DNA from 3 places in the Enterococcus sp. LJL98 genome. Region 1 is predicted to be linked to each of the others. Evidence: predicted binding sites of a transcription regulator. Region 1 holds the regulator's gene; each other region holds the start of a gene.

The links. Region 1 encodes LexA, which represses DNA repair genes until DNA is damaged. Its sites were predicted from a motif close to CNAACANNTGTTNG; they were not measured.
Region 2: the regulator LexA is predicted to act here: its motif matches at 4,073-4,086, upstream of uvrB (excinuclease ABC subunit UvrB).
Region 3: the regulator LexA is predicted to act here: its motif matches at 5,740-5,753, upstream of dinB (DNA polymerase IV).

The regions. Positions count from the first base shown of each region.
Region 1 covers NZ_JBTXLU010000001.1:223,614-233,663, forward strand. Annotated here, with positions in the region: gene recJ (single-stranded-DNA-specific exonuclease RecJ) at 1-355, shown strand, start outside; gene ACYSNO_RS00995 (adenine phosphoribosyltransferase) at 366-878, shown strand; gene ACYSNO_RS01000 (hypothetical protein) at 963-1,178, opposite strand; gene lexA (transcriptional repressor LexA) at 1,505-2,122, opposite strand; gene ACYSNO_RS01010 (DUF896 family protein) at 2,265-2,507, shown strand; gene tkt (transketolase) at 2,608-4,602, shown strand; gene ACYSNO_RS01020 (Fur family transcriptional regulator) at 4,722-5,150, shown strand; gene ACYSNO_RS01025 (RidA family protein) at 5,163-5,546, shown strand; gene ACYSNO_RS01030 (DnaD domain protein) at 5,618-6,313, shown strand; gene nth (endonuclease III) at 6,320-6,982, shown strand; gene ACYSNO_RS01040 (PBP1A family penicillin-binding protein) at 7,063-9,345, opposite strand; gene recU (Holliday junction resolvase RecU) at 9,306-9,965, opposite strand; gene ACYSNO_RS01050 (SLOG family protein) at 10,027-10,050, shown strand, end outside.
Region 2 covers NZ_JBTXLU010000001.1:397,713-407,762, forward strand. Annotated here, with positions in the region: gene uvrA (excinuclease ABC subunit UvrA) at 1-2,015, opposite strand, end outside; gene uvrB (excinuclease ABC subunit UvrB) at 2,032-4,020, opposite strand; gene ACYSNO_RS01890 (amino acid ABC transporter substrate-binding protein/permease) at 4,259-6,403, shown strand; gene ACYSNO_RS01895 (amino acid ABC transporter ATP-binding protein) at 6,405-7,142, shown strand; gene ACYSNO_RS01900 (hypothetical protein) at 7,194-8,903, opposite strand; gene dnaJ (molecular chaperone DnaJ) at 9,156-10,050, opposite strand, start outside.
Region 3 covers NZ_JBTXLU010000015.1:31,744-41,793, forward strand. Annotated here, with positions in the region: gene dnaX (DNA polymerase III subunit gamma/tau) at 1-97, shown strand, start outside; gene ACYSNO_RS11445 (YbaB/EbfC family nucleoid-associated protein) at 121-435, shown strand; gene recR (recombination mediator RecR) at 457-1,053, shown strand; gene tmk (dTMP kinase) at 1,096-1,752, shown strand; gene ACYSNO_RS11460 (cyclic-di-AMP receptor) at 1,749-2,078, shown strand; gene holB (DNA polymerase III subunit delta') at 2,094-3,032, shown strand; gene ACYSNO_RS11470 (PSP1 domain-containing protein) at 3,058-3,888, shown strand; gene ACYSNO_RS11475 (DNA replication initiation control protein YabA) at 3,881-4,231, shown strand; gene rsmI (16S rRNA (cytidine(1402)-2'-O)-methyltransferase) at 4,295-5,155, shown strand; gene ACYSNO_RS11485 (hypothetical protein) at 5,291-5,605, shown strand; gene dinB (DNA polymerase IV) at 5,781-6,893, shown strand; gene ACYSNO_RS11495 (HAD-IIIA family hydrolase) at 6,957-7,490, shown strand; gene nrdG (anaerobic ribonucleoside-triphosphate reductase activating protein) at 7,546-8,142, opposite strand; gene nrdD (anaerobic ribonucleoside-triphosphate reductase) at 8,161-10,050, opposite strand, start outside.

The sequences.
Region 1 (10,050 bases):
CCTAGGTTTGACCGCAGATGATGCGTACTTAGATGGGATTGGTTCCAGAGAGCAGTACGGGAAGTTATTCAAGTTATTGAAGAATCATTCGAGTCTAGATGTGCGTTATAAAGTACAGGCGATTTCGGACTATACAAGAATACCAAGTAAATTGTTAATTTTTATGATTCAAGTATTTGTCGAATTAGGTTTTGTGACGGTAGAAGATGGGGTACTAAGAACGATTGAAAACCCGGAAAAACGAGCATTAACCGAGAGTCGATTGTATCAAGAGCGACAGCAAAAAATTAAAAGCGAAGAATTTTTATTGTTGAGTGATTTAGAAAAGATTAAGGAATGGCTGGGTCATTCTTAGGAGGAAGAACATGAATTTAAAAGATTATATTGCAAGTATTCCAAACTATCCATCAGAAGGGATTACTTTCAGAGATATCTCACCTTTAATGGCAGACGGAGAAGCTTATCGTTATGCGACAAAACAAATTGTTGATTATGCAAAGGATAAAAAGATTGATATGGTAGTCGGACCTGAAGCACGTGGCTTTATCGTGGGTTGCCCAGTCGCTTATGAAGCTCGTGTCGGTTTTGCTCCCGTGCGTAAACCGGGGAAATTACCACGTGAAACGATTGAAGTTTCTTATGATTTAGAATACGGATCAGATACATTGACGTTACATGCCGATGCCATAAAGCCCGGACAGCGTGTGTTGTTGTGTGATGACTTATTAGCGACAGGTGGTACGGTAAAAGCGAGTATTGAATTAATTGAACGATTGGGTGGGATTGTTGTGGGCTGTGCCTTCTTAATTGAACTTGTTGATTTAAAAGGGCGCGAAAAAATTGATGGCTATGAAATTTTCACCTTAATGAAATATTAAAATGTAGGTTTTCTTGCGTAAAATAAGAAATGCAAGAAGCAATGATTTCGAGAGAAATTGTGGCTTCCTGCATTTTTTATTTAATTAATGAAAATCATCTGAGTAAAAGTATTCTGTTTCCATTTGATAACATTCTTGTTGATATCTTCTTTGACGTAGTCGTTTATCATCCCATAAAATAAGCCATAAAGTAAATAAAGGTCCTAAAATTAAAAAGGCGATTAATGAGCCAAAATTTCCAATAATGATACCAATCAGTAATACCCCAATTAAAAAACCAAAACGACGGACTGCTTTCATGTCGATCCACTCCTTATCTTATAGAACGTTTGTTCGTGCCTTTATTATACGAATGTTTGTTCGGTTTGTAAAGAGGAAATCGAAAAAAAATTCTTTTTCTAGATAGAAGCATGATTTTCCACGAAAAATTAGCCCTTTTTTTCCTCAGATTTTTTTGAAAAGAAAGGTGCCTATGTGGCTAGCGGTCGTTCGTAACGTCAAATGTTCACAAAAAAAAGAGCCGTGACTTTTGTCAATGCTCTTTTCGTTTAAAATGAATGAAAGTTCTTTAAGTAAGTGTTTGGTCTATACTCAAAATAGCCGACAGGTATTGATTTTTGTCAGAGTCAAAAATGACGATAGAGTCCAACAACCAGGCCTAATATTTTGATGTCTGGCAAGATGATTGGATCCAAAAAATCATTTTCTGGTTGAAGGCGCACGTAGTCTTTTTCCCGATAGAACCTTTTACAAGTCGCTTCGTTGTCATCTGTCATTGCAATCACAATATCACCGTTTCGTGCAATGTCTTGCTTACGAACGATGACTTGATCACCATCTAAAATGCCAGCATTAATCATACTTTCACCAGAAATCGTTAACATGAAATGCTGGTTTTCGCTATTGGCAAGTTGAGGCGGGATGGGAAAAAAATCAGAGGCTTCTTCAACTGCTAAAATTGGTTCGCCAGCTGTGACAATACCTAGTAAGGGAATGTTTTTTTGTTCACCACCGACTGTTTCTAAGCCAAGTGCAGTCAATTCGATTGCCCGTGGTTTGGTTGCATCTCGTTGAATGTAGCCGTTTTTTTCTAATCGAGATAAATGTCCGTGAACAGTCGAAGTTGAAGAAAGGTTGACGGCTTCTCCGATTTCTCGCACGGTTGGTGGGTAGCCTTTTTCTAATACGCGTTTATGAATAAAGCGCAAGACTTCAATTTGTCGGCTTTCGGTTTTTTTTGCCAAGAGTTGCACCTTCTTTCCTAATAATTAGTTTTATTTTAACATATGAACGAAAACAAATCAAACAGATGTTCGCTCCTTGTGGCTTCTTATTGTGTTTTTTCTCAAATTTGTATAAGATAATGAGGATGAGAGGAGTGGGAATATGTTATCAGAAAAAAAATTAAATCGCATCAATGAATTAGCCCGCAAAAAAAAGAGTACAGGTTTGACACCTACGGAAGAAAAAGAGCAAAAAATCTTAAGAGAAGAGTATTTAAGTGCTTTTCGTGGCGGCATGAAACATCATATTGAAGGCATGAAAGTCGTCGATCCATTAGGCAACGATGTGACTCCGGATAAATTAAAAGCAATTCAAAAAGAAAAAGGATTGCATAATCGTAAATAGGAACAATCTTTCTTGAAAAGGTTGTAAAAGAAGCCAATATCTTTTATAATGGAAAATGAATAAAGGTAAAAAAAACCTAAACTAATAGGAGGCGCTTCATTTGTTTGATAAGATTGATGAATTAGGAGTTAACACGTTACGTACATTAAGTATTGATATGGTTCAAAAAGCCAATTCTGGTCACCCAGGATTACCAATGGGTGCTGCTCCAATGGCCTATGCATTATGGACAAAACATTTAAAAGTAAATCCAAAAACATCAAGAAATTGGGTTGATCGTGATCGTTTTGTTTTATCTGCTGGTCATGGTTCGGCATTGCTTTATAGTCTCTTACACTGTTCAGGCTACGATGTACAAACGGAAGATTTGAAGAATTTCCGTCAATGGGGCAGTCGTACGCCAGGACACCCAGAAGTCCACGATACCGATGGTGTAGAAGCGACAACAGGTCCGTTAGGTCAAGGAATTGCCATGGCTGTAGGAATGGCAATGTCTGAAGCACACTTAGCAGCAACTTACAATCAAGAGGGGTTCCCTGTGGTTGACCACTATACGTATGCACTTTGTGGTGATGGTGACTTAATGGAAGGCATCTCTCATGAAGCGTCATCGATGGCCGGTCATATGAAGTTAAATAAATTGATCGTTTTATATGATTCCAATGACATTTCATTGGACGGACCAACTTCGAAATCATTCACCGAAAATGTTGGAGAAAGATATGAGGCCTATGGTTGGCAACACCTTCTAGTGAAAGATGGTCGTGATTTAAATGAGATCTCGGCAGCAATTGAAGCAGCGAAAAAAGAAACAAACAAACCAACCTTAATCGAAATTAAAACTGTGATTGGTTTTGGCGCACCAAACGAAGGAACTTCGTCTGTTCATGGTGCACCATTAGGAATCGAAGGTATCCAAGCAGCGAAAAAAGTTTATGGTTGGGATTATCCAGAGTTTACGGTTCCAGAAGAAGTAGCGGCACGTTTTAAAGAAACAATGATTGACGAAGGACAAAAAGCAGAAGAGGCCTGGAATCAATTGTTCGCTGAATATGAAGGGGCACATCCAGAGTTAGCTGCTCAATTTAGACAAGCCTTTGCCGATGAGCTACCAGAAGATTGGGATGCAGATCTGCCAACGTATGAAGTAGGATCCAACCAAGCGAGTCGGGTTTCAAGCAAAGACATGATTCAAGCATTATCACAAGCCGTTCCTTCTTTATGGGGAGGTTCAGCCGACTTATCTGGTTCAAACAATACGATGGTAGCAGCTGAAAAAGATTTTGAGCCTGGGCAATATGAAGGGCGAAATATTTGGTTTGGCGTGCGTGAATTTGCGATGGCTGCAGCAATGAATGGTATTCAATTACATGGTGGTACCCGTGTGTATGGCGGAACGTTCTTTGTCTTTGTTGATTATTTACGCCCAGCTGTTCGTCTCGCAGCGATTCAAAAAACACCAGTCACTTATGTTTTAACACATGATTCTGTGGCGGTTGGTGAAGATGGTCCAACACATGAGCCGATTGAACAACTTTCAAGCTTACGAAGCATTCCGAATTTACATGTTATTCGTCCTGCTGATGGGAATGAAACACGTGCAGCTTGGAAAATTGCGATGACTTCAAAAGAAACACCGACAGTTTTAGTTTTAAGTCGTCAAAACTTACCTGTGATTGAAGGAACGCTCGAGTTAGCGGATGAATTTGTCGCAAAAGGTGCTTATGTTGTTTCTCCTCAAAAAGGAGAGACACCGGAAGGAATTTTATTAGCGACTGGTTCAGAAGTCTATTTAGCAACACAAGCGCAGCAAGCATTGGCTGCAGAAGGAATCGATGTTTCGGTTGTTTCTATGCCAAGTATGGATTTATTTGAAGCACAATCGGCTGAATATAAAGAGTCTGTCTTACCAAAAGCAGTGAAAAAACGTGTGGCAATTGAAGCCGGTGCATCTTTTGGTTGGGAACGCTATACGAAATGTCGAGGAACCATTTTAGCGATTGATCATTTTGGTGCATCTGCGCCTGGCGATCGCGTCTTAGCGGAATTTGGCTTCACAACTGAAAATGTAGTCAATACCTTTAAATCGTTATAGGCGACTAAGAAAGATGGATCAATTTCCGACTCTGGAAATTTATCCGTCTTTTTTGCTAGATAAATTCGTGGAGTCATAGTATGATAATGAGAGAGAATAAACAAAAGGAGGGAAAAGTAATGGCGACATTTGATGATGCTTTAACCTATTTAAAAGGGGAAAATATCCGCATTACCCCTCAAAGAATTGCCATCTTGGAATTCCTGACAGAAGCTCACAGTCATCCGACAGCAGAAGAAGTCTATCGTGCCATTGAAGAAAAGTTCCCTGGAATGAGTGTTGCGACAGTCTATAATAATTTAAAATTATTTACAGAAATTGGCTTTTTAAAAGAAATGAATTACGGTAGTTCATCCAGCCGTTACGATTTTGCCATTAACCCTCATTATCATGTGATTTGTCAAAAGTGTGGGAAAGTTGCGGACTTCTTTTATCCAAGATTAGACGATGTAGAAATGGCGGCTGACCGTTTAACTGATTATCAAATTCAAAGTCATCGACTTGAAATTTATGGACTCTGTCCAGAATGTAAAAATATAGAAGAGTAGGGAGTTTTTTTTATGTCAATTATTCAAACAAACCAAGCACCTAAAGCCATCGGACCTTATGTTCAAGGACGTGTTGCAAATGGATTTTTATTTGCGTCAGGTCAAGTACCTTTAGACCCTGTGTCCGGTGAAGTTGTCGGTACAACGATTGAAGAACAAACCGAACAAGTCGTTAAAAATATTGCAGCAGTGTTAGAAGCTGCTGGAATTACTTCAGATGAAATCGTAAAGACGACTTGTTTTTTAAAAAACATGGATGATTTTGTTGTATTTAATGGGGTGTATGGTACCTTGTTTAAGGAGTTATTACCTGCTCGCTCTGCAGTAGAGGTCGCTCGCTTACCAAAAGATGTCTTAGTTGAAATCGAAATTATTGCTGACGTTTCAAAAAAATAGGTAAAGAGTCAAAGGAGAGAGAAGCAACGCTCTCTTTTTTTCATTATTGTAATCGCTAGAGGGGAAGACAGATGCTTGCATTAGAAGAATTTTTAAAAAATGGTCAAACGACCATTTCAAACTTAATCTTGGAAAATTATCGTAAAATTGGTCTCTCAAATGAGGAGTTTTTGTTGTGGTTACAACTCCATCGCTATGCAGAAAAAAATATTTTTTTTCCTGATTTAACCGAGATTGCCAAGAACATGAATGTTAATCAACAGGAGATTTATTATTTATTAAACCAACTGGTTCAAAAACAGTTCATTCAAATCACCTCTAAGAAAGACGCACAAGGGATGGTACAAGATGCTTATGACCTCAGCCTAATCTATCAAAAACTCCACCTTTTACTTGCTCAAAAAGAAGAGGAAAATAAAGAAATGGTGCGAGAAGAAAAAGTTAGTCAATTGTATCAATCTTTTGAAGCAGAATTTGGACGCCCCTTATCTCCTATGGAGTATCAACGCATTGGTCAATGGTTAGAAGAGGATCAGTATCAAGTCGAGTTAATTCAACTGGCCTTGAGAGAAGCCGTCTTAAATCAAGCGTATAGTCTAAATTATATCGACCGTGTCTTGTTATCTTGGGAACGAAAAAACATCCGAACTTCAGAACAAGTTGCTGGAGAACAACAAAGAAGAAAACGACAAATGATGCAAAAAGAAGAAGGAACGTCCAAAGCGTTGCCTAAAGTATCTTTACATAATTGGTTAGAAGAGGAATAGAGAAAAATGATAAGTATTGAAAAAACCAGACTGGCCTTGGAAGAAATGTATCGCATGTTTCCTGACGCTGTAGGGGAATTAGATCATGAAACACCTTTTCAATTGCTAATCGCAGTGATTCTAAGTGCACAAGCGACGGATGTTTCGGTAAATAAGGTGACGCCCGGTCTATTTGCTGCCTACCCAACCCAAGAAGCTTTAGCCGAAGCGCCTGTCGAAGAAATTATGGAAACAATCAAGACAATTGGCCTGTATCGAACCAAGGCGAAGAATATTAAACGTTGTGCCCAGCAATTGCTTGAAGAACATGGCGGCGCAATCCCGAAAACAAGAGAGGAATTGATGCGCCTTGCTGGAGTTGGACGTAAGACAGCCAATGTCGTTTTAGGCGATGCCTTTGATATCCCAGCGATTGCGGTAGATACACATGTGGAGAGAGTTTCCAAGCGCTTAAGAATTTGCCGATTGAATGCGACTGTCTTAGAAGTGGAAGAAACGCTGATGCGAAAAGTACCGAAGGAAGATTGGGTTAAGATGCACCATACAATGATTTTATTTGGGCGTTATCACTGTACCGCTCGAGCACCGAAATGCGAAGTGTGTCCTTTACTGGAAATGTGTCAAGATGGTAAGGTCCGCATGCGTGAAAAGTTAAAAAAGAAAAAGTAATGGGAAAAGAAAAATCATAGAAAAAAAGAAGGAATGGGGACTTTTTTAGTCGATCTTCCTTCTTTTTTTGATTGATTGTTTTACGGTGTAACTGGTGGTTGTTCGACTGGCGGTGTTTCTTCCGCCGGAGGTGTTGTTGGTTGTTCTTCGTTATTATTTCCAGGTGGTGTTTCTTCTGCTGGAGGTGTCGTCGATTCCACCGGTGGTGCTGGTGGCGTGGACTCGACCACGCTTTCTGTTGTGCTGCTTTCCGTTGTTGTAGAAGATGGCGTTGTCTCTTTTGTCTCTTTTGTTTCTTTTGGTGTTTCCTGTGGTTTCACGGGTGGCGGTGTAGGAGCAACGTATTGCCCTTCTAAATAAAGCTCACGTCCGACTCGTGTCAAGCCTTTTGGCATCGACCAATCCTCATTGACCACAGAAGCGGAGACAAATTGCATCAATTCACGGTAGACATCACTTGCAACATTCGCATAATCATTGGTAATTGGCGTCATTCTTTGTTTATATCCCGTCCAGACAGCTAAAGAATAAGTAGGGGTATAGCCCACAAAGGAAGAGTCTGGGAAAATGGTGTAGGGCGAATTAATTTCTTTTAATTCCTTATCGGTATAGTTTGAAGTTCCTGTTTTTCCTGCTTGGTACAGGCCTTGAATGATTGCATTTGTACCTGTTCCTGAAGTAATGACACCTTTTAGGATATCCGTGACCATATAGGCAGTCGTGTCTTCCATTGCTTTGGTTCCAAGCGTTTTAAATGCTTCCACTTCTTCAGAACCATCTTCAAAGACAATTTTATTGACATATTGTGGTTCATAATAGGTGCCGCCATTTGCTAATGCCGCATAGGCCGCTGCCAGTTTTAAGCTAGAAATACCATATTTTGTCCCATCGATTTCACTGGTATTACTTGAAATTGCATTGGCAGGTTGCAAGCTCGCGTATTGAATGTTTAACTTCGCTAAAAATTCATCGACTTGTTCTAGGCCGACTTCTTCAAAAAGTTTGACTGCGGGCACGTTCCGAGATTCTACCAAAGCAGTCCGAAGGGTCATCGCTCCCCAGTATTGGTTATCCCAATTTCGTACAGAGTCATTCGTTCCAGCATACTTATAAGGTTCATCCACAATGATTTTTCCGGTTGAATCCTTTAGATATTCAAAAGCGGGGGCATAGTCAGTAATTGGCTTAACCGTAGATCCAACATCGCGTCGTGTGTTGGTTGCGAGGTTGTCTCCTAGCATCGTTCCTTCTTCAATGTGACGTCCACCAATCTGAGCAGTGACTTTTCCGGTTTTTGCTTCGATTAAAGTCGCTGCGACTTGCATTTCATCGTCAGGGTATTGGACGTAAGTATCTGAATTCGTCACTTCATACAGGTGTTTTTGGGCTTCGATATCGATGTTGGTATGAATTTCTAACCCGTCTGTGTAGACGTTTTTCCCCGTTTTTTCTTCAACTTGTCGAATGACTTCTGTTAAATAGTTATCGTAGTATTTCCAAGTGTTATTCCCCTTAGGTGGTGGAAGTAACCCGTCATCAATCGGTGTGGCAATTGCTTCTTCGTATTCTTGGTCAGAGATTTTTTCATTTTCTTTCATCGTGAATAAAACGATATCCCGTCGATCCTTTGCATTTTCTGGATTGGCGTAAGGATCAAAGTAAGAAGGGGCATTAGGCAAGCCTGCAATGAGAGCCGTTTGTGGCAAGTTTAATTCATCTAAAGGTAAGCCATAAAAAGTTTTTGAAGCGGTCTGCATGCCGTACAAGCCATTGGACATATAAACTTTATTTATATAGTAAGTTAAAATTTCTTGCTTTGACTTTTCCTTCTCTAATTGGACGGACATCCAAGCTTCTTGCGCTTTTCGCTCCAAGGTTTGATCTGAAGCATCGGTTGAGAAAAAGGATAATTTGATTAATTGTTGGGTAAGTGTACTTCCTCCTTGCATGCCTCCTGTACTAATGTTTGACAAGGCAGAGCCCACAATTCGAATCGGATCGACCCCAATATGTTTGTAAAATCGACGGTCTTCGACAGATACAATGGCATCTTCAAGTAAGGGAGGAATTTCGGTTGCTGCAATCGTTTCTCTTTTTTCAGTCCCCAATTCTTGGAAGGCTTGCCCGTTAGACGCAATGAAAATGGAAGAATTCGGTGATTCTAATTTTTGCTCATCCAGTTCGGGCGCATTGCGTGCATAGTTCCAAAAAAGACCCACGCCGGCTAAAAAAGCAAGGCAAGCGAGCATCACGCAACCCAAGACAATTTTAAGGAAAATTGAGCCAAACGATCGCTTCTTTTTCGGTTTGCCTTTTGTTTTATTTATTTGCTTGTTTCGATTGGATCTGGTGTTATTTGACATATTGTTTGCTCCTTTAATTCAATGGATTCTTTCACTGCTTGTAAATAAGGAATTCGGGGAGCAATTCCTGGCGTGATTTCAATCCCGATTTCTTCGATGTGTGCTAGAGAAAGGGATTTTTTATCCGTTTTTTGTTTCTCCCAATAATGCACGATAAACTGACTATCCACAAAAAAACAACGACTTAAACTTGAAAACCATAAGAGAACAAAGCAGATTCCTTTTTGCTTGAGACATTGTTTCATGTGCTCGATTTGGTGTGCATGAAAATTTTTAAATGGAAAAGAGGTTCGATTCTTTGTTTCTTTTGCTTCAAAATCAATATAATACCCTTGGAAAACCCCGTTATAATCGGTCGTTGAAGCTTCTTTAAAATAAGCTTCCTTAATCACTGCAGCACTTCTCTTGGGATAATCAACCTTCACGATTTGAACAGGTGTCGGTTTTTTATGAATGACGGCAGTCCCCCGATTGAGGTAATATGCATTGCTTTGATTAATCGCTTCTTCAAAACGCATGCCACGGTTGGCAAATGATTTTTTTTGTGCCATCGCTTTGTTTTGTTTTTTCTGTCTTTCATTATACAATGGTAGCGAGCCATTGGGGTATCTGATGCTCATTTCATTCACACTCCTACGAGCTATTATAGCAAAAAGGGAAATAGAAAGAAAAGGGAAGTTTATGAAAACAAGAGAAGCTTTAATA
Region 2 (10,050 bases), 170 kb from region 1:
TTGAATTTCCCAGGTTTATTTGTATTTCGGTTGATTTTTTGTGCCAGAGCCTTTTTCAAAATTTCATTGACTAAAGTTGATTTTCCTGAGCCTGAGACGCCGGTAACTGCGATAAATTCTCCTAAGGGGAAAGTCACATCCACATTCTTTAAATTATTTTCAGTTGCACCTGTTATTTTTAATGCTTTTCCATTCCCCTTCCGCCGCTCTTTCGGGATAGGGATGACACGCTGACCAGATAAATATTGACCGGTTAAAGAATTCGGATTGGCAATCACTTCTTGCGGTGTACCGCAAGCCACAATTTCGCCACCTGCGTGACCGGCTCCAGGACCAATATCAATCAAATAATCTGCCGCTCGCATGGTGTCTTCATCGTGTTCTACCACGATGAGCGTATTTCCTAGATCACGCATTTTCCTTAATGATTCAAGTAAACGATCGTTGTCTCGTTGATGCAAACCAATTGATGGTTCATCTAAAATATACAATACCCCTGATAAATTCGAACCAATTTGTGTCGCTAACCGAATTCGCTGTGCTTCTCCACCAGATAGACTACCTGATGCTCGACTAAGTGTTAAATAATCTAACCCCACATTTTGTAAGAAACTCAAACGATCTTCAATTTCTTTCCGAATCGGCTTAGCAATCATTTGTTCTTGTTCGGAAAGCGTTAATTTTTCGATAAAAGTCAAACATTGATTAATGGATAACTGACTGACTTCCCCAATATGCGCACCATTGACTTTCACAGATAGGGCCTGTGGATTTAAACGATAACCATGACAAGCTTGGCATGTTAATTCTCGCATATACAGACGCATTTGTTCACGGGTAAAATCACTATTTGTTTCATGATAGCGTCGATTAATATTGGTAATAACCCCTTCAAAAGCCACTTCCACATCACGTACTCCACCAAAATCATTTTCATAATGAAAATGAAATGTCTCCCCATCTGATCCAAACAAGATGAGGTGACGGTGCTCCTCAGGTAACTCTTCAAAGGGGGTATCCAGATCAATATGAAACTCCTGGCACGCTTGTTCAAGCATTTGAGGGTAATATTGGGAACTAATCGGATTCCAAGGAACAAGTGCTCCTTCACGCAATGTTTTTCCTTGATCGGGAACAACCAAATCGATATCGACTTCTAGCTTTATCCCTAACCCATCACATTCTCCACATGCCCCAAATGGCGCATTAAATGAAAAGAGACGCGGTTCCAACTCTCCGACAGTAAAGCCACAATAAGGACAAGCATAATGTTCGCTAAATAACAATTCTTCTGACCCAATCACATCGACGAGGGCATACCCTTGTGCTAAATGTAGGGCATTTTCTAAAGAATCAAACAAACGGGAGCGGATACCTTCTTTCACGACAATCCGGTCAATTACGATAGCAATGTCGTGTTTTTTATTTTTTTCTAATTCCGGAACTTCACTTAAGTCATAAATTTCACCGTCGACTCGAACGCGAACGTAACCTTCTCGTTGAATCATTTCAAAGACACGCTTATGTTGCCCCTTTTTTTGATTGACGATTGGCGCTAAAATCTGCAACCGGCTACGTTCTGGTAGAGCTAGCACTTGATCGACCATCTGTTCAATGGATTGACTTGTAATTTCAGTCTGATCATCGGGACAGATTGGATGCCCAATTCGAGCATAGAGCAGCCGTAAGTAGTCGTTGATTTCCGTCACCGTACCAACGGTGGAACGAGGATTTTTACTCGTTGTTTTTTGATCGATTGAAATCGCTGGGCTTAAACCGTCAATACTATCCACATCAGGCTTATCCATTTGACCTAGAAACTGACGCGCATAAGCAGAAAGACTTTCGACATAACGTCGCTGTCCTTCCGCATATAGTGTATCAAAGGCTAAAGAACTTTTACCTGAGCCTGACAAACCCGTAATCACCACTAATTGATCTCTTGGAATTGTAACATCGATATTTTTCAAGTTATGGGCACGAGCCCCTCGAATGACTATTTTATCATTTGCCATAACATCAAACTCCTTTTTATTGTGCTTTTAATTCTAGGATGGTATCTCGTAAAGTCGCAGCTGTTTCGAAGTCCAGTGTTTTGGCTGCTTCGCGCATTTCTTGTTCTAATTTTACAATTAACAATTCTTTTTCTTCCTTTGATAATTCCGTATATGATTTCGTTAAATAGCCAGCTTCTTCTTCTGCAACTTTCGAAATCTTAATTAGCTGACGGATTTCTTTAATAATCGTGGTCGGGGTAATTCCGTGTGCTTCATTATAAGCTTCTTGAATTCCACGTCGTCGAGCCGTTTCATCGATTGCTTTTTGCATCGAATCCGTCACCTTATCCGCATACATGATAACTTTTCCAGAGGCGTTACGAGCGGCACGTCCAATCGTTTGGACTAAGGAACGCTCGCTACGTAAGAAACCTTCCTTATCTGCATCAAGAATGGCAACCAACGAAACCTCAGGCACGTCAATCCCTTCTCGCAATAGATTAATTCCTATTAAAACATCAAATTCACCCAAACGTAAGTCACGAATAATTTCCGTTCGTTCGAGCGTTTTAATATCACTATGTAAGTACTTCACTTTGATTCCTAATTCTTTAAAATAATCCGTGAGGTCCTCTGACATTTTCTTTGTTAAGGTCGTAATGAAAACTCGCTCATTTCGTTCGACTCGTTCGTTAATCTCGCCAACTAAATCATCGATTTGCCCCATAATTGGGCGGACTTCAATCAGTGGATCAAGCAGCCCTGTCGGTCGGATGATTTGTTGAACGACATGGTTTGTTTGCTCTGCTTCATAGGGCCCAGGAGTTGCAGATACGTAAATAATTTGATGGACGTGTTGTTCAAATTCTTCTAAACGTAAGGGCCGATTATCCAAGGCTGACGGCAACCGAAAACCATAATCAACTAGCATTTGTTTACGCGCGCGATCCCCATTATACATTCCTCGAACTTGTGGCATGGTCACATGCGATTCATCAATGACAATCAGGAAATCTTCTGGGAAGAAGTCAATCAAGGTGTAGGGGGGTTCTCCTTCTTGGCGCCCATCTAAATGACGGGAGTAGTTTTCGATACCCGAAGTGTAGCCCATCTCTCGCAACATTTCGATGTCATAGTTCGTTCGTTGTTCTAAACGTTGTGCCTCTAGCAATTGATCGTGACTCCGTAAAATTTTTAAACGTGCGTCAAGCTCCGACTGGATGGCTGCAATCGCTGTTTCTAGATGGTCCTCATCAGTCATAAAGTGTGTCGCGGGGAAAATAGAAATATGTTCTACTTCACTAATAACTTCGCCTGTAAGAGCGTCCACTTCCCGGATTCGATCAATTTCATCACCGAAAAATTCAACTCTTAATGCACGTTCATCACGAGAAGCTGGAAAGATTTCAACAACGTCACCTCTGACTCGGAAACGACCCCTTTGAAAGTCGATGTCATTGCGCTCAAATTGAATTTCTACCAATGCTTTTAGTACCTGATCACGTGAAATTTCCATCCCAGTTCGCAAAGAAACCACTTGCTTTTGATATTCTAATGGCGAACCTAACCCAAAAATACAAGAAACCGAAGCAACGACAATGACATCATTGCGTTCGAGCAAGGCCGAAGTGGCAGAGTGGCGTAATTTATCAATTTCATCATTGACACTCGAATCCTTTTCAATATAGGTGTCGCTTGAAGGGACGTAAGCTTCTGGTTGATAGTAATCGTAGTAACTAACAAAATACTCGACCGCGTTCTCAGGGAAAAACTCCTTGAATTCCCCATACAGCTGTCCAGCTAAGGTTTTATTATGAGCCATAATTAGTGTTGGCTTATTCACTTGTTCAATCACATTTGAAATCGTATACGTTTTCCCGGTACCTGTTGCACCAAGCAAAACTTGTGCTTTTTCTTTTTTGTTAATCCCATTCACTAGTTCTTGAATCGCTTGCGGTTGATCGCCAGCAGGTTGGTATTTAGAAACTAATTTAAATCGACGGGAAGTATCTCTTTCAATCATACTTTGCGCCTACTTTCTGTGGTTTTGCTCAATAATACCTATTCTACCATAGCGAACATACTTTCGCTATTTATTTTATTTATTTTTTTTACTCTTTACTCTTTTTTAATGACAGCATTCCTTACATGAAATGTCATTAAATAGATTAAATTCCGAAATTTTTTTCTCATTTTCTTGCTTATTTCAAATTCAATCAGTTATAATGCTAAAATATATGTTAATTAGGAGGTATCATCACATGAAAAAGAGACTATTATGGTTATCACTCTTTTCTATACTACTGTCTGGCTTGTTTTTGTCTACAAAAAATGCCTCTGCAGAAGAACAAACGTACAAAATCGGAACAGATGTCACATTTGCTCCCTTCGAGTTCCAAGATACAAATAATGAATATGTCGGCATCGACATTGATTTATTAAAAGAAATTGCCCAAGATCAAAACTTTAAGGTCGAGTTTAAACCTTTAGGCTTTAACTCGTCGATTCAAGGAGTACTCTCCAACCAACTGGATGGAATGATTGCCGGCATGAGCATTACTGAGGAACGAAAGAAAACGTTCGACTTTTCTGACCCTTATTTTGATAGCGGGATTCAAATGGCTGTAAAAGAAGATGACAACCACATTCAATCCTACGAGGACTTAAAAGGCTTCACCGTCGGGGCGAAAGTTGCCACAGAAAGCGCCACTTTCCTTGCTGAAAACCAAGAGAAATATGGATACGAAATCAAGCTTTACGAAGATGCAACTGGGTTATATGGCTCTTTGAAAAATGGGGCCTTACAGGCGATTTTTGATGATTTCCCGATTTTAGGTTATGCCATTAACCAAGGAGAGGCTTTCAAATTAGTTGGACAACCCGAAAAGGGAAATGCTTACGGTTTCGCCGTAAAAAAAGGCGAAAACCAAGCACTCTTAGAGAAATTCAATGCTGGTTTAAAACAACTAAAAGCTTCTGGACGCTACGATGAAATCATCTCAACTTATATCGTTCAAAACGAAACGCAAGAAACAATGAAACAAGTGACACCCAAAAAAGAACTTTATGTCATTGCGAGCGATTCTGCTTTTGCTCCTTTCGAATTTCAAAACGAAAACAATCAATATGTCGGAATTGACGTTGATTTAATGAAACGTGCTGCCGAGCTCCAAGGGTTCAATGTCAAATTTAATCACATTGGATTTTCTGGCGCTGTGCAATCTGTAGAAAACAACCAGGCCGATGGGATGATTGCTGGGATGACAATTACAGATGCCAGAAAACAAGCTTTTGATTTTTCAACACCTTACTTTGATAGCGGCATTCAACTAGCAATCAAAAAAGGCAATACGAAAGTACGATCATTTGACGATTTAGCAGGAAAAAACGTTGGCGCGAAAGTGGGAACCGAAAGCGCTGATTATTTGGAGCAAAACAAAGAAACTTATGGTTACACACTGAAATATTTTGACGCAGCAGATCAACTCTATGACGCATTAAGAGTCGGTGCTGTTGAAGGAATTATGGATGATTACCCTGTGATTGGTTATGCTATTGCTCAAGGGCAAGAAATCGAAACGCCCATCGAACGCATTCCAGGAGGACAATACGGTTTTGCCGTGAAAAAAGATCAAAATCCAGAACTACTCGAAATGTTTAATGAAGCACTCGCTGAAATGAAACGAACGGGAGAATACGATCAAATTCTTTCCACCTACATCCAAGATGGTAAACCGACGGATAAAACCGTAGATGAATCTTCTTTCATGGGCATTCTAAAAAACAATTATCAAGTGTTGCTTGTCGGATTAGGAAAAACCATACTCTTAACCTTGGTTTCCTTCGCTCTTGCGCTTGTCGTTGGAATTATTTTCGGATTAATGAGTGTCTCACCAATCAAAGCGCTCCGTTTCGTTTCGTCCGTTTACGTTGATGTTATCCGTGGAATTCCGATGATGGTTTTAGCTTTATTTATTTATTTCGGTTTATCTGATGCAATTGGCATCACGATTCCTGATTTTACAGCCGGCGTGATTACCTTAACGCTGAATGCAAGTGCCTATATTGCAGAAATCGTCCGCGGAGGAATTAATGCGGTCCCAGTCGGTCAAATGGAAGCGGCTCGTAGTTTAGGCTTATCTTACATGCGAACCATGCAAAAAATCGTACTCCCACAAGCCATTCGTATTATGGTCCCATCTTTTGTCAACCAGTTTGTCATCTCATTAAAAGATACAACAATTATTTCTGTCATCGGAATTGTCGAATTACTACAAACAGGAAAAATTATTGTTGCTCGGACCATGCAAACGACTTACGTTTATCTCATTATCGCCATTATGTACTTAATTGTCATCACGGCCTTAACCAAGCTTGCGAAAGTCTTAGAAAAGAGAGTGAATTAACATGAAAGAAAAAATTATTGTGAAAGACTTAGTGAAAAAATACGGAGAAAATACAGTTTTAAATCAAATTAATACGACGATCCATGAGGGAGATGTCGTGTGTATTATCGGACCTTCTGGTTCTGGAAAATCGACTTTTCTCCGTTGTTTAAATCGTCTAGAAGAGATTCATAGTGGAACGATTTTGGTCAATGGAGAAAACTTAACGGCTGACAAGACGAACCTGAATCAAATTCGGCAACACATCGGGATGGTTTTTCAACATTTTAATCTCTTCCCTCACCTATCCATTCTCGAAAACATTATTTTAGCACCGATGGATTTAAAAAAGATCACACGGAAAGAAGCCGAAAAAAAGGCGATTTTACTACTGGAAAACGTTGGTCTAGCAGATAAAAAAGATGCGTATCCTGAAAGCTTGTCAGGTGGTCAAAAACAACGTGTTGCGATTGCTCGAGCCCTTGCAATGGAACCAGATATCATGCTTTTTGATGAACCAACCTCTGCTTTAGACCCTGAAATGGTGGGCGATGTCCTAAATGTCATGAAACGTCTAGCTAAACAAGGTATGACAATGGTCATTGTTACCCACGAAATGGGCTTTGCCAAAGAAGTGGCCAACCGCGTGATGTTTATTGATGGTGGAAACTTCTTAGAAGACGGTAGCCCCGAACAAATTTTTGATCATCCACAAAATGAGCGAACAAAGGATTTCTTAGATAAAGTCTTAAATATTTAAATAAAAAATGAAGAGGCCCCAGGAGTGATTGAAATCGTTCAGGGAACTTCTTCATTTTTTTGATTTTCTGACGAGAGAAAAAGAACTGATTCCAAGAAGTGTCAAAAACGGGATAAAAATACAAATAAGTAACACTCTTGAAGAGGGATCGCTTAGTTCCAACTGATTGACCCCTGCTTCTGACAATAAAATGGGTGTGCCGATATCCGTTAGATTCAGTTCCTGATGCTCCCGTTCTTTTTGATTGTAGACAACCTTCGTCCGTTCATAAACGACAACTGGCAGATGCACCTCTTCTCCCGCAGTTGCCTCCCACGAGACGATTAGTTTTCCATCGACCACTTCTTTGGTGAATTTTTCCGATTCATTTTGATCAATCACCAAAACCTTGTATTGATTGTATTTATTTAAACCATTCTCTTGGTAAATCGGTAAATAATCTGGGGTTGATTTTTGAATCAGCGCTAACGTCTTGCTTTTATCCGTTTGAAAAAAAGAAGACGTCATTTCATCACGACTTTCTGAAAAAAGATGCGTATGACGACTTGCACGCACCGGTTTTTCCGCTGTTTGCCACTGATGATAGGCAGATAGCGTAGTGACCGATAGTTGGATCACTGCCAAGAAGGTCATCATTCGTAAAAATGAAAGTGTCCAATCCTGCCGCTTCAATACCAAGCGACCGTTCCGACCAATAAAAACCAATAGCAAAACAGTAAATGGAACAAAAAAACGAAAAGGAAATTGTATCGTTTCGATGATCGTCCAATTTTTCCCTGCTAGAAACTTCCAAGGCACGAGATTCGTTGATAAAATAAGAAAAACAAGCCCCACACTTGCAATAGCTCGATCAAAATCGGCTAGTTGCTTCCAATCTTTGCAGATTTTCCGAAGATAAAAAAGCAATAAAGGGAAAAGCGCAACCGGAGTGACTAACCAATAAACACTGCGAAACGTTGTTGTATTTTTGTACATACTTCGATTGACAAATGGCGAAAGCAATTCATTCCCTCGATACAAAGTCCAAAAACCATACCAAACATTCAGCGTCAACGTAAAGAACAAACCAACCGATAAAATTCCTTGGATCAGCAACTGCTTTCGAACTTGTGGTTTCTTGAAAAAGAGAAAGCCATAACAAACAAAATAGACAATCAATAATAAAACGGAAGAAAATAAGTGAATTTGAAATATCAAAGCCATCAAAAAGCCGACTTTTATCGGTGGAAAACGCTCTTCTTCAAACAAATCAACGATTGGGACAAGACATAGGGGGAAAACAGCCGCTCCCCAACTGGTAAATCCTTGCCTAGAAACCCAATAAATAATTGAAAAAGAAGTCATGTAGAGCACGCTAAGATAAAATGCTTTTTGTTTTTTTATCGTGCATTTTTTTAGTAAGAAATACATACAATTTCCAGCTAAAACAAATAAGAGAAAGTTTGCTAACATCTGGTAGACGAACCAAGAGGAACTTAACCAAACAAGTCCTCCGTGAATATAGGCCATTAACGGCCCATATAGGGCATTGACAATTCTTCCTGATTGCTGAAAACCATATTGATTCATGAAATACTGAAAATTATGTTGTTCAATCTGTTGAGAAACGTCATAGAAACGATTGAAATGAAAAATAATATCCGATCCGACGATCATACTCTTTGTCAAATACTGAGGAAGGACGAAGAAAAAAGCGAGTATGATTAACCATAGTCGATAGAAACCATTCTTCTCACTCATTTTTTTTAAACTAATGAACACTTGTTGACACCTACCTTACTTTTATAAATAACAATTGTAACAACAAGCAAACTTTCTTGAAAGTTCCAATTGAAAAAAACAAGGTTTTCTTAACATTATCAAAAAGTCATTCAAACCGTTCGTTTTATCGAACAATTCCTTACAGATCAGTCACTTTTATCACCTGAGTCACAGATGGACAAAAAAAACAAAAGCTTTTCCTTCCGAGTGATTCGAAAGAAAAAGACTTTTGTTTTTGTATCGTTACTTCATTTATTTTTTCTTGTGTCCACCAAAGGCGTCTTTGACTTTATCAAAGAAGCCATCCGATTGTTCTTCAACACTAGAATGACCGCTCGCTTTTGAAAAAGCTCTTAAAGCGTCTTTTTGTTCCTCGTTCAAGTTTCTAGGTGTCATAACTTTCACTGTTACTTGTTGATCGCCATTGCCACCACCACGTAAACGCGGCGCGCCTTTGCCACGCAAACGGAATTTTGTTCCCGTCTGAGTGCCAGCTGGAATTTTCAGCTTGACATCACCGTGGACGGTCGGCACATTGACTTCATCGCCTAAAGCCGCTTGTACGAAGTTCAATGGTAATTCATAGTAGATTTCTCCACCATCACGATCAAAAATATTACTTTCTGCAACATAGAAGACAACATATAAGTCACCGTAAGGGCCGCCATTAACTCCTGCTTCCCCTTGGCCTGCTAGCCGCATTTGTTGACCATTTTCGACACCCGCTGGCACATTAACCTTGACATTATGCGCTTTTTTCTCATGACCGCTGCCATGACAAGTTGGACATGGTTCCTTGATTTCTTTCCCCGAACCATGACACACATCACACGTTTGACGGCTCATCACACGTCCAAGCGGTGTCTGACGTTCGACATTAATCGTTCCTGAACCATGACATTTATGACAAGTCGTTGGTTCCGTTCCTGGTTTTGCACCATTTCCATGACACGTGTGACAGGTTTCTTCACGATTGTATTTAATATTTTTTTCAACACCAAAAATCGCTTCTTCAAACGTTAAGTTAATGGTGTATTGCAAATCTTCTCCTTGACGAGGGGCGTTCGGATTTGCCCGACGACCACCGCCACCACCAAAGAAAGATTCAAAAATATCTTCAAAGCCACCAAAACCACCCGCACCAGAG
Region 3 (10,050 bases), on a different contig from region 1:
GAAACAAGAGGAACAGCAAAAACAACAAGCACTCGTCGTTGAGAAAGCACAAGAACTTTTTGGCGAACTCGCGACAATTGTTGAAGAAGAAGTTTAATGAAAGAAATGGAGCGATAGCAAATGATGCGAGGCATGGGAAATATGCAAGGCATGATGAAACAAGTACAAAAAATGCAAAAAGAGATGGTCAAAGCGCAAGAAGCATTAAATGAGCGTGAATTTGTTGGTGAATCTACCAATGGCTACGTAAAAGTTTATGGCATGGGAGATAAGACGGTCAAAGACGTGGTCATTGATCCGGCGATTATCGATCCAGAAGATCCAGAAATGTTACAAGATTTAGTTACGATGGCCGTAAATGACGTGATTCAAAAAATTGAAAAAGAAACCGAAGCCGTTATGGGGAAATATACCAAAGGGCTACCCGGATTTTAATAAGAGTAAGGGGAATAAACTGTGCAGTATCCTGAGCCGATTGCAAGATTAATCGCAAGTTATATGAATTTACCAGGTATTGGCCAAAAAACCGCCACGCGTCTGGCCTTTTATACGATTGAGATGAAAGACGAAGTGGTGAACGAATTTGCGAAATCTTTGTTGAGTGCTAAGCGAGATTTAAGTTTTTGTCAAATTTGTGGCAATTTAACCGAAGAAGACCCGTGCAGTATTTGTCGCGATCAAACAAGAGATCAAAGTACCATTTTAGTGGTCGAAGAACCTAAAGATGTGATGGCTTTAGAAAAAGTACGCGAATATCACGGGTTGTATCATGTGTTACATGGTGTGCTTTCTCCCATGGAAGGAACGGGACCAGAAGATATTAATCTATCCAGCTTAATTAGTCGTTTGCACAATGAAACCGTAAAAGAAGTGATTATCGCTACGAATGCAACGACTGAAGGGGAAGCAACCGCCATGTATCTTTCGCGCTTGATAAAACCAGCGGGCATTAAAGTCACACGTTTGGCGCATGGTTTATCGGTGGGAAGCGACATTGAATACGCGGATGAAGTAACATTATTAAAAGCAGTTGAAGGTCGTCGAGAACTTTAATTGTTGTGAATGAAAATGAAGGATTAGGTGGAGGAATTTATCGTGAGTGGAATTTTTATAACAATTGAAGGACCCGATGGCGCAGGAAAAACAAGTGTCATTAATGAACTATATCCACGTTTGCAAATGATTGCGAAGAAAGGAATCATTAAGACGAGGGAACCTGGTGGCGTACGGATTGCAGAAAAAATCCGTCAAATTATTTTAGATCCACGAAACGGTGAAATGGATGAACGAACAGAGGCGTTACTGTATGCCGCTGCACGCCGTCAACATCTTGTTGAAGTGATTTTACCTGCTTTAAATGAAGGGAAAATCGTCATTTGTGATCGGTTTGTCGATAGTTCGCTCGCTTATCAAGGGGCAGGTCGTCGAATTGGGATGGCAGAAATCGCTCAGTTAAATGCTTTTGCGACAGAGGGAACGACGCCTCACTTTACTTTATATTTGGATGTCGATTCGGATACCGGTTTACGACGAATCCAACAAAATCGTAGCCATCAGATTGATCGCCTTGATTCAGAAGGCTTAGAATTCCACCAACGTGTTCGCCACGCCTATTTGAAATTATTAGAAGACCATCCGACACGTATGCATCGAATTGATGCGCGTAAAGGATTGCAAGAAGTCGTCGATGAAAGTTTTACAGCGATTATTGAAAGTTACCCAGATTATTTTAAAGGAGATGGACCCGAATGAAATTAGTAATGGCAATTATTCAAGACAAAGATAGTAACCGTTTAGCAAATGAATTTATTGATGCGAATCTTCGAGCAACAAGACTCCCTTCCACTGGTGGTTTCTTAAAAGCTGGAAACAGTACTTTTTTAATCGGGGTTGAAGAAAATCGTGTGCAAGAAACGTTGGATTTAATTAAGAAGACGTGTCAATCGAGAAAACAATACTTGTCTAGTTCCATGTCCTTGGATATTTCAATGGATGGACAAGTCCCTTATCCGGTAGAAGTTGAAGTGGGTGGCGCGACGGTTTTTGTGCTGCCAATTGATGGTTTCCATCAATATTAATTGAGGGGGAGAGAAATGGTTGAGCAAGATTTTTTAGCAACGAATCAAACCTATGTCTTTTCTCTAATGAAAAAAAATGTCGAGCATGGGCGGATTGCCCATGCTTATCTTTTTGAAGGGGATAAAGGGACAGGGAAACACCAACTCAGCTTATGGTTTGCACAGCGCCTTTTTTGTCAACAAGTCATTGAGCAAGCGCCTTGTGGAGAATGTGTGAATTGTAAACGAATTCGTCTAGGGGAGCACCCGAACGTTCGCGTGATTGCACCGGATGGCCAATCGATTAAAGTTGATCAAATTCGCCAGTTACAAAATGATTTTTCAAAAAAAGGGTTTGAAAAAGGGATGCAAATTTTTATCATCCAGCAAGCGGATACGATGAATAACAGTGCTGCCAACAGTTTGTTAAAGTTTTTAGAAGAACCAGACGGGCAGATGTTGGCCATTTTAGAAGTGGAAAGTTTAGGAAGAGTGTTGCCGACGATTCAATCGCGTTGTCAAATCATTCACTTTAAACCATTAAATAAAATGGCATTAACGAAAAATTTGCAAGCGACTGGGATCAATGAACAAAGTGCCAACCTCCTTGCGCATCTGACAAATAGTTATCGAAAAGCAGTTGAAATCTCTCAAGATGAATGGTTTAATGGTGCTAAGGATGTAATTGAACAGTGGTTTTCTTACTTGAAAAAGAAGGACCCACAAGCATTTATTTATGTGCAAAAGAGCATCTTAGCCGTTGCGAAAGAAAAGCAACAGCAACAGGACCTTTTTTCCATGTTGTTGTTTTATTTCCAAAACGAAAGAAACCAAATGCTACAACATCAAGTATCTGGCGTTCAAGTGAACCGTGAGTTGGAATTAATCTTAAAAGCGCAGCAGAAATTAGCAGCGAACGTGCCGTTCCAAGGAGTCGCGGAGCAGTTGACCTTGAGAATACTTTTCAAAGAATAAGAGTCAGCGAATAGGAGGAAAAGCGATGGTTGAAGTCATAGGTGTGCGTTACCGTAGAGCGGGTCATATTTACTATTTTTCTCCCGGCAAGACGCAATTCAAATACGACGATTACGTATTGGTTGAATCTCAACAAGCAAAATACATGGCCCAAGTGGCGATTCCTAATAAAGAAATGGCCGAAGAAGATTTACCGGATGCCTTGCGACCGGTTTTACATTTAGCCTCTGAAAAAGAAATGGAACAAGAGAAGCGCAATCAACAAGATGCCAAAGACGCCTTACAAGTGGCTAAACAAAAAATTCGAGCACATGGCTTGGCGATGAAGCTCGTTGATGTCGAGTATACTTTTGATCGTAGTAAAATGATTTTTCAGTTTACAGCCGATGGACGAATTGATTTTCGTGAGCTCGTGAAAGATTTAGCGGGAATTTTCCGAACACGAATTGAATTGCGTCAAATTGGCGTGCGCGATGAAGCCAAGATTCTAGGCGGGATTGGTCCTTGTGGTCGCCAGCTTTGTTGTTCGACCTTTCTGGGCGATTTTGTTCCAGTTTCGATTAAAATGGCCAAAGATCAAGGACTTTCCTTAAATCCGACAAAAATTTCAGGGCTATGTGGCCGCTTGATGTGTTGTTTAAAATATGAAAACGATGAATATGAAGTCGCTAAACGTGAGTTGCCTGATTACGGGACGGAAGTGATGACGCCAGACGGTCGAGGGCGCATTGTTGGCTTAAATTTACTTAGTCGCGTCTTAAAGGTTCGTCTAGTAGGGAAAGAAGTCCCTGTTGAATACGATGCGGATGAAGTTGAAAAAGTTGCAAAAGCAGGTGGCAAACATGTCCATGGATAAACGTTCCTTATACGATGGTTTGAATGAATTCGAATCTGAATTACAAGGATTGCTAAAGAAAATGGCTGAGATGAAATCCGCTTTACAAGAAGTCGTTGAAAAAAATACGACCTTGGAAATGGAAAATCAACGTTTGCGTCAACATTTAAGAGAAATCGATCAACCCGCGCAAACGGCCAGTGGCAAAGTAAAGCAAGAGCTTTCTAAGTCACGTTTAAATTTAGAAAAAATTTACGAAGAAGGCTTTCACGTTTGTTATGACCTTTACGGTTCACGTCGCGAAAACGACGAGCCTTGTGCTTTTTGTTTAGAGGTGATTTACCGTGAAAGCGGGATGTCCTAACAGATGAAAGTCAGACTGGTGTCATTTGATGGTCACCAGTCTTTTTTTAAGAGGTGGGAAAAAATGCAAGTACAAATGAGTTTTAAAGGGGTTGAGTCGGGTATTCTCTATCTAGTACCGACCCCGATTGGTAACCTAGAAGATATGACCTTTCGCAGTGTGCGTACGTTGAAAGAAGTGCATTTAATTGCCAGTGAGGACACTAGAAATACGCAAAAATTGTTAAATCATTTTGATATTTCGACGCCTCAAAAAAGTTTTCATGAACACAACTACAAAGAACGCATTCCTCAATTAATCACCTTGTTAGAACAAGGCCACGCCATTGCACAAGTGAGTGATGCCGGCATGCCTTCCATTAGTGATCCGGGACACGAATTGGTGTTGGCTTGTCTGGCAGCAGACATCAAGGTCGTGGCCTTACCGGGACCGACAGCGGGACTAACAGCCTTGATCGCTTCTGGTCTAACACCACAGCCCCATACTTTTTATGGTTTTTTACCTAGAAAGAAAAAAGAGCAACAAGAAGTCTTACAAGAATTTAAGGACTCGTCTGCCACAACGATTTTTTACGAGTCGCCCCATCGCATTCAAAAGACGATTCAAGCGATGATGGAAGTGTTTGGTGCAACTCGCCAAGCAGTCATTTGTCGCGAATTGACAAAACTACATGAAGAGTATTTACGTGGCACTTTAGCAGAGTTGGACAATTACTTAGCGCAACAACCAATCAAAGGTGAATGTTGTCTTCTTGTCGCAGGGGATGCGACCGTCGCGGAAGTCGTCGTTGATTCCCGCAGTTTGAAAGAACAAGTCGAAGCCTTGATTCATGAAGGAAAAAAGCCCAACGAAAGCATTAAGGAAGTTGCCAAGCGCAATCAATTGAAAAAGCAAGTGGTTTATAATGAATATCATGGGATTTAAAGGAGCGTTGCCAAACAAGCAGAAAAGCGTTGATTTTCTGCTTGTTTGGCGTAACCTTATTTGTAAGTAAAAATGAAAGGGTTTGCGCTTTGATCAGGGAAAGCGTAAAATGAGAAGAAAAGGGCGTGGAAAAAAATGAAAAAAATTGCTTTTGTTTTGTATACGTATCAATTATTAAGTGTGATGTATGTGAATGGATTACCGACAACGAAACCGCTCGAAAAGGCCTTGAAGCAAGCCTTAGGGAAGACCTACGAGGTGACCTTTCATTGGGAGGCTGCTGCAAAAGAACAAACCGTTGATGCCTTCATTGTCCCAGACCGTTTTCCGCCGATTTTAAACGAACATCAAATCCCTGAAATCCGTCTTCCGAGTATCCTCTTTTTGACGAAAGAAGTCGATCAAATCAAAACGATGATCGATACGTATTTTTCAGAGCGTGAGCAGTAAACGCCGACTTTGGAAGGAGAAGAAGCATGAAAAAAGAAAAATCTGGCCGTGGCTGTTATTATTTTTGGCAGGCTTATTAACGGGCCTCTTGTGGCCGAAGTAAGGACGCGCACTCGGTGAATGAATCTTGCATAAGAACGTCTGTTTGGGTTATAATGACGGTGAGGTGAGCAAGATGACGGTGATGGCATTTCCTTTAAAAAATGATACGTCAAGAAAAATTATCCATATCGATATGGATGCTTTTTTTGCTTCTGTGGAAGAAAGAGACAATCCTGAACTGGCTAAGGCTCCGCTCGTGATTGCTCGTCACCCCAATGATACCAAAGGTCGAGGAGTCGTAACGACGGCAAACTACTTAGCTAGACAATATGGGATTCATTCAGCGATGAGTGCGCAAAAAGCGTATGAACTTTGTCCTCAGGCCGTTTTTATTCCGGGGAGCTATGAAAAATATCAAAAAATCTCTCAAGAGGTCCGAAAAATTTTCCATCGTTACACGGATATCATTGAGCCGGTATCAATTGATGAAGCTTACTTAGATGTCACCGAGAATAAAATAGGCAGCCGCTCAGCCATTAAAGTGGCGAAGTTGATTCAGCAAGATATTTGGCAAGAACTCCACCTGACTTGCTCGGCGGGGGTAAGTTATAATAAGTTTTTGGCGAAACTCGCTTCGGATTTTCAAAAACCTAGAGGCTTAACGGTTGTGACCCCAGAAGATGCCTTAGCCTTTTTATTTCCTTTACCGATTGAAAAATTTCATGGCGTCGGGAAAAAAACGTTGCCTAAGATGCATGAATTTGGCATTTATACAGGGCGAGACCTATATGAGAAAAAAGAAATGGAACTGATTCAACGTTTTGGAAAAAGAGGCTATTCCTTCTATCGAAAAGTACGTGGCATTCATAATGCACCCGTAGAAATTTCAAGGGAACGAAAATCCATTGGAAAAGAACATACATATGGCACCGCTCTCGTGACTGAAGCGGAGGTTTTACGACAATTAAGACAACTTTCGGAAGAAGTGGAGAAGGCCTTAAAACGTCATCAAAAACATGGGAAAACAGTCGTGTTAAAAGTTCGTTACGATGATTTTACGACGCTGACCCGGCGTGTAACGTTGCCTGATTATCTTTCTGAAAAGGAAGCAATCTTTTTCCAAAGTACACAAATTTGGGAAGAAATCATTGGCTTTGAACAGGGCATTCGGTTATTAGGGATTATGATAACCAATTTGGATCCCTTGACTTATGAAAACATCGTCTTGCCTTTATGGGAGACCTAGTTCTGGCTGTTTGAGTCAGAGAGAATTCGCTCAAAAAAAAAGAATGAAAGGTGGCATTCAATCATGAAAAAGAAAGCTATTTTTTGGGATTTATTAGGAACTTTAGGTGGGGAGAGCCACACTTTGATCAGTCAAGGTTTTTCTTTTTTTGAAGAAGCGATTCCAGCCTTAAAGCTCGCTCAAAGTCACGGTTATCTCAATCTAATCATCACCAATCAAAGTCAGATTGCTCATGGTCGAATGACGATTGAAGACTATCAACGAGCCTTAGAAGGCCTATTGGAACAATTGTCGAAAGCCCAGGCAGAAGTAACGGCTGTCTACACGTGTCCGCATCGTCGAGAAGATGGTTGTCATTGTAAGAAACCACAAGCTTTCTTTGTCGAAGCAGCCTTGCTTCAACATGAGCTTGACCGGGAGCAATGTTACATTGTGGGCGATTCAGTGACCAATGACTTCGGTTTGGCTCAAAATGCACAAATGAAAAGCGTCTTGGTTCGAACGGGTGAAGAACAAGTAGAAATTTGGTTACAGACACCATCGATGCAGCTAGCAAGCGATTGTCTGGCTGCAATTGAGTCGATTGTTGCCAAGTAGGAAAGAGAAAGAAAGAACCCAAACGGGGCTGCGATTTTTTCGCAGCCCCGTTTCTTTAAATTGATTTTTTGATTTGATCAAATGATTGTTCGCCATCGCGGCATTTATCCCAAAGAATGGCTTTTTGCGCCGTCAAGGATTTTTTGACATCGATAATCCGCTGGTTGCTACTTCCACGAAATTGCAAATTTAAATCTTTTTTACTTAATTCAAAACGGCCATCGACTAAGATATCAATTGAGGCAAGCAAAGCGAGTTTGTCTTCGGATTCTAAGAGAAGTTCTTCAAAGGTATAGCCTGACCAGCTCCAGATATCCTTTGTTTCTCCAAAGGTCTCTTTGACTCTTTTAACAACCGTCAAACAAACTTCTGTATTTAGAAAAGGTTCGCCACCAAGTAATGTCAGGCCTTGAACAGAAGGATGGGCCAAATCTTCGATAATTTGGTCTTCTAAGGCTTTGGTATAAGGGGTCCCGTAACGGAAGTTTTGCACTGCTTTATTAAAACAACCTTCACAAGCAAAGAGACAACCACTTACGTACAAACTATTGCGCACACCTTCCCCGTCAACAAAGTTAAAAGCTTTATAATCAGCGATGTAGTTTTGACTGTATTCTTCTGCTAGCCACTCTTTTGGTTGGGGATTTCTCACTTCGAAGCACTCCTTTTTTTATTTCATATGTTTCACACGGGCAGAAATTTCTTTATGACGACCATGAACCATTGGACGGGCTTGCGGATTGCCTAAATACCCACAAGTTCTTTTTACGACGTCACATGTTTTTGGATCGTTATTGCCACACTGCGGACACTCAAAGCCGCGTTCCGTTGGCAAGAAATCACCTTCGTAGTTACAAGCATAGCAATGGTCAATTGGGGTGTTTGTCCCCAAATAACCGACACGGTCGTAGGCATAATCCCATACGGCTTCAAGGGCTTTTGGGTTCTGTTGTAAAACAGGATACTCACAATAGTGAATGAATCCACCCGAACAATAAGGGACGTACGCTTTTTCAAAATCTAATTTTTCAAAAGGTGTTGGGTTTTTTCGAACATCATAATGGAAACTATTGGTGTAGTAGTCTTTATCCGTAATGTCTTCGACAATTCCAAATTTTTCTGTATCAAGGCGACAAAAGCGATCGGTTAAACTTTCACTTGGGGTAGAATAGACACTAAAATGATAGCCGTAATCATCCGACCAAGCATCGACATGCGCTTTTAAGGTTTTTAAGATGTCCAGCGTAAAGGATTTGGCTTCTGGGTTCGTCTCCCAAGCGCCACCGAAAAAGGCTGCCGCTGATTCATACAAACCGATATAACCTAACGAAATTGTTGCGCGTCGATTTTGAAAGAGTTGATTTACCGCTTCTCCGCGTTTTAAACGATTGCCAAAAGCACCGTACATGTATAAAATCGGGGCATTTTCGGGAGCAGCTTCTTTACAACGATCAATGCGATAAAGCAAGGCGTCTTTAACAATTAAGAGGCGTTCTTCTAAGAGGTTCCAGAAACGGTCGCGATCGCCATTGGCTTCTAAAGCGACTCTAGGTAAGTTTAAAGTCACGACCCCTAAGTTCATCCGCCCGGAGTTCACTTCGTTACCATTTTCATCTTTCCATCCTTGTAAGAAGGAACGACAGCCCATCGGTACTTTAAAACTGCCAGTTAGTTCAATAATTTTATCATAATTTAAAACGTCCGGATACATCCGTTTGGTTGCGCATTCTAAAGCGAGTTGTTTGATGTCATAGTTTGGATCTTCTGGGTTGGCATTAATGCCACGTTTCATTGAAAAAATAAGTTTTGGAAAAATTGCTGTCCGTCCTTCTTTTCCAAGTCCTTTTATTCGATTTTGTAAGATTGCTCGTTGAATTTCTCGTTCAAACCAATTGGTTCCTAAGCCAAAACCTAAAGAAGTGAAAGGTGTTTGACCGTTTGATGTAAACAGGGTATTGATTTCGTATTCTAAGCTTTGCATCGCGTCATAAATATTTTTACGTGTTTGTAAGCGTGCATATTCTTCTTGGCGTGCTTCCCCCTCAATCCATTGTTTGGCATCGGTGAGGTGTTTTTCGTAATTCAACTTTGCAAAAGGGGCAAGGAGTTCATCGATTCGATCGGCGGAACAACCACCATATTGGCTAGAAGCCACGTTTGCAATAATTTGTGAAATTTGTGCAGTCGCTGTCTGGATTGATTTTGGCGATTCGACTTCTGCGTTACCAATTTTAAACCCGTTGTTTAACATGCCTTTAAAATCAATTAAACAACAGTTTGTCATTGGCGAGTATGGATGGTAATCCAAGTCATGATAATGAATATCCCCCTTTTGATGGGCATTAGCCACATGGGGAGGCAACATTTTTAACCCAATCGATTTGCCGACAATCCCAGCTGTTAGGTCGCGTTGCGTATTAAAGACATCGCTATCTTTATTGGCATTTTCGTTGACTACGGTTTGGTCCTTGTTCATTAATTTTTCAATTGTAAAGTTAATGTCCGTCGCTTTGCTTCGTTCGAAGTCACGGCGCGTCCGATAATGAATGTAATGTTCAGC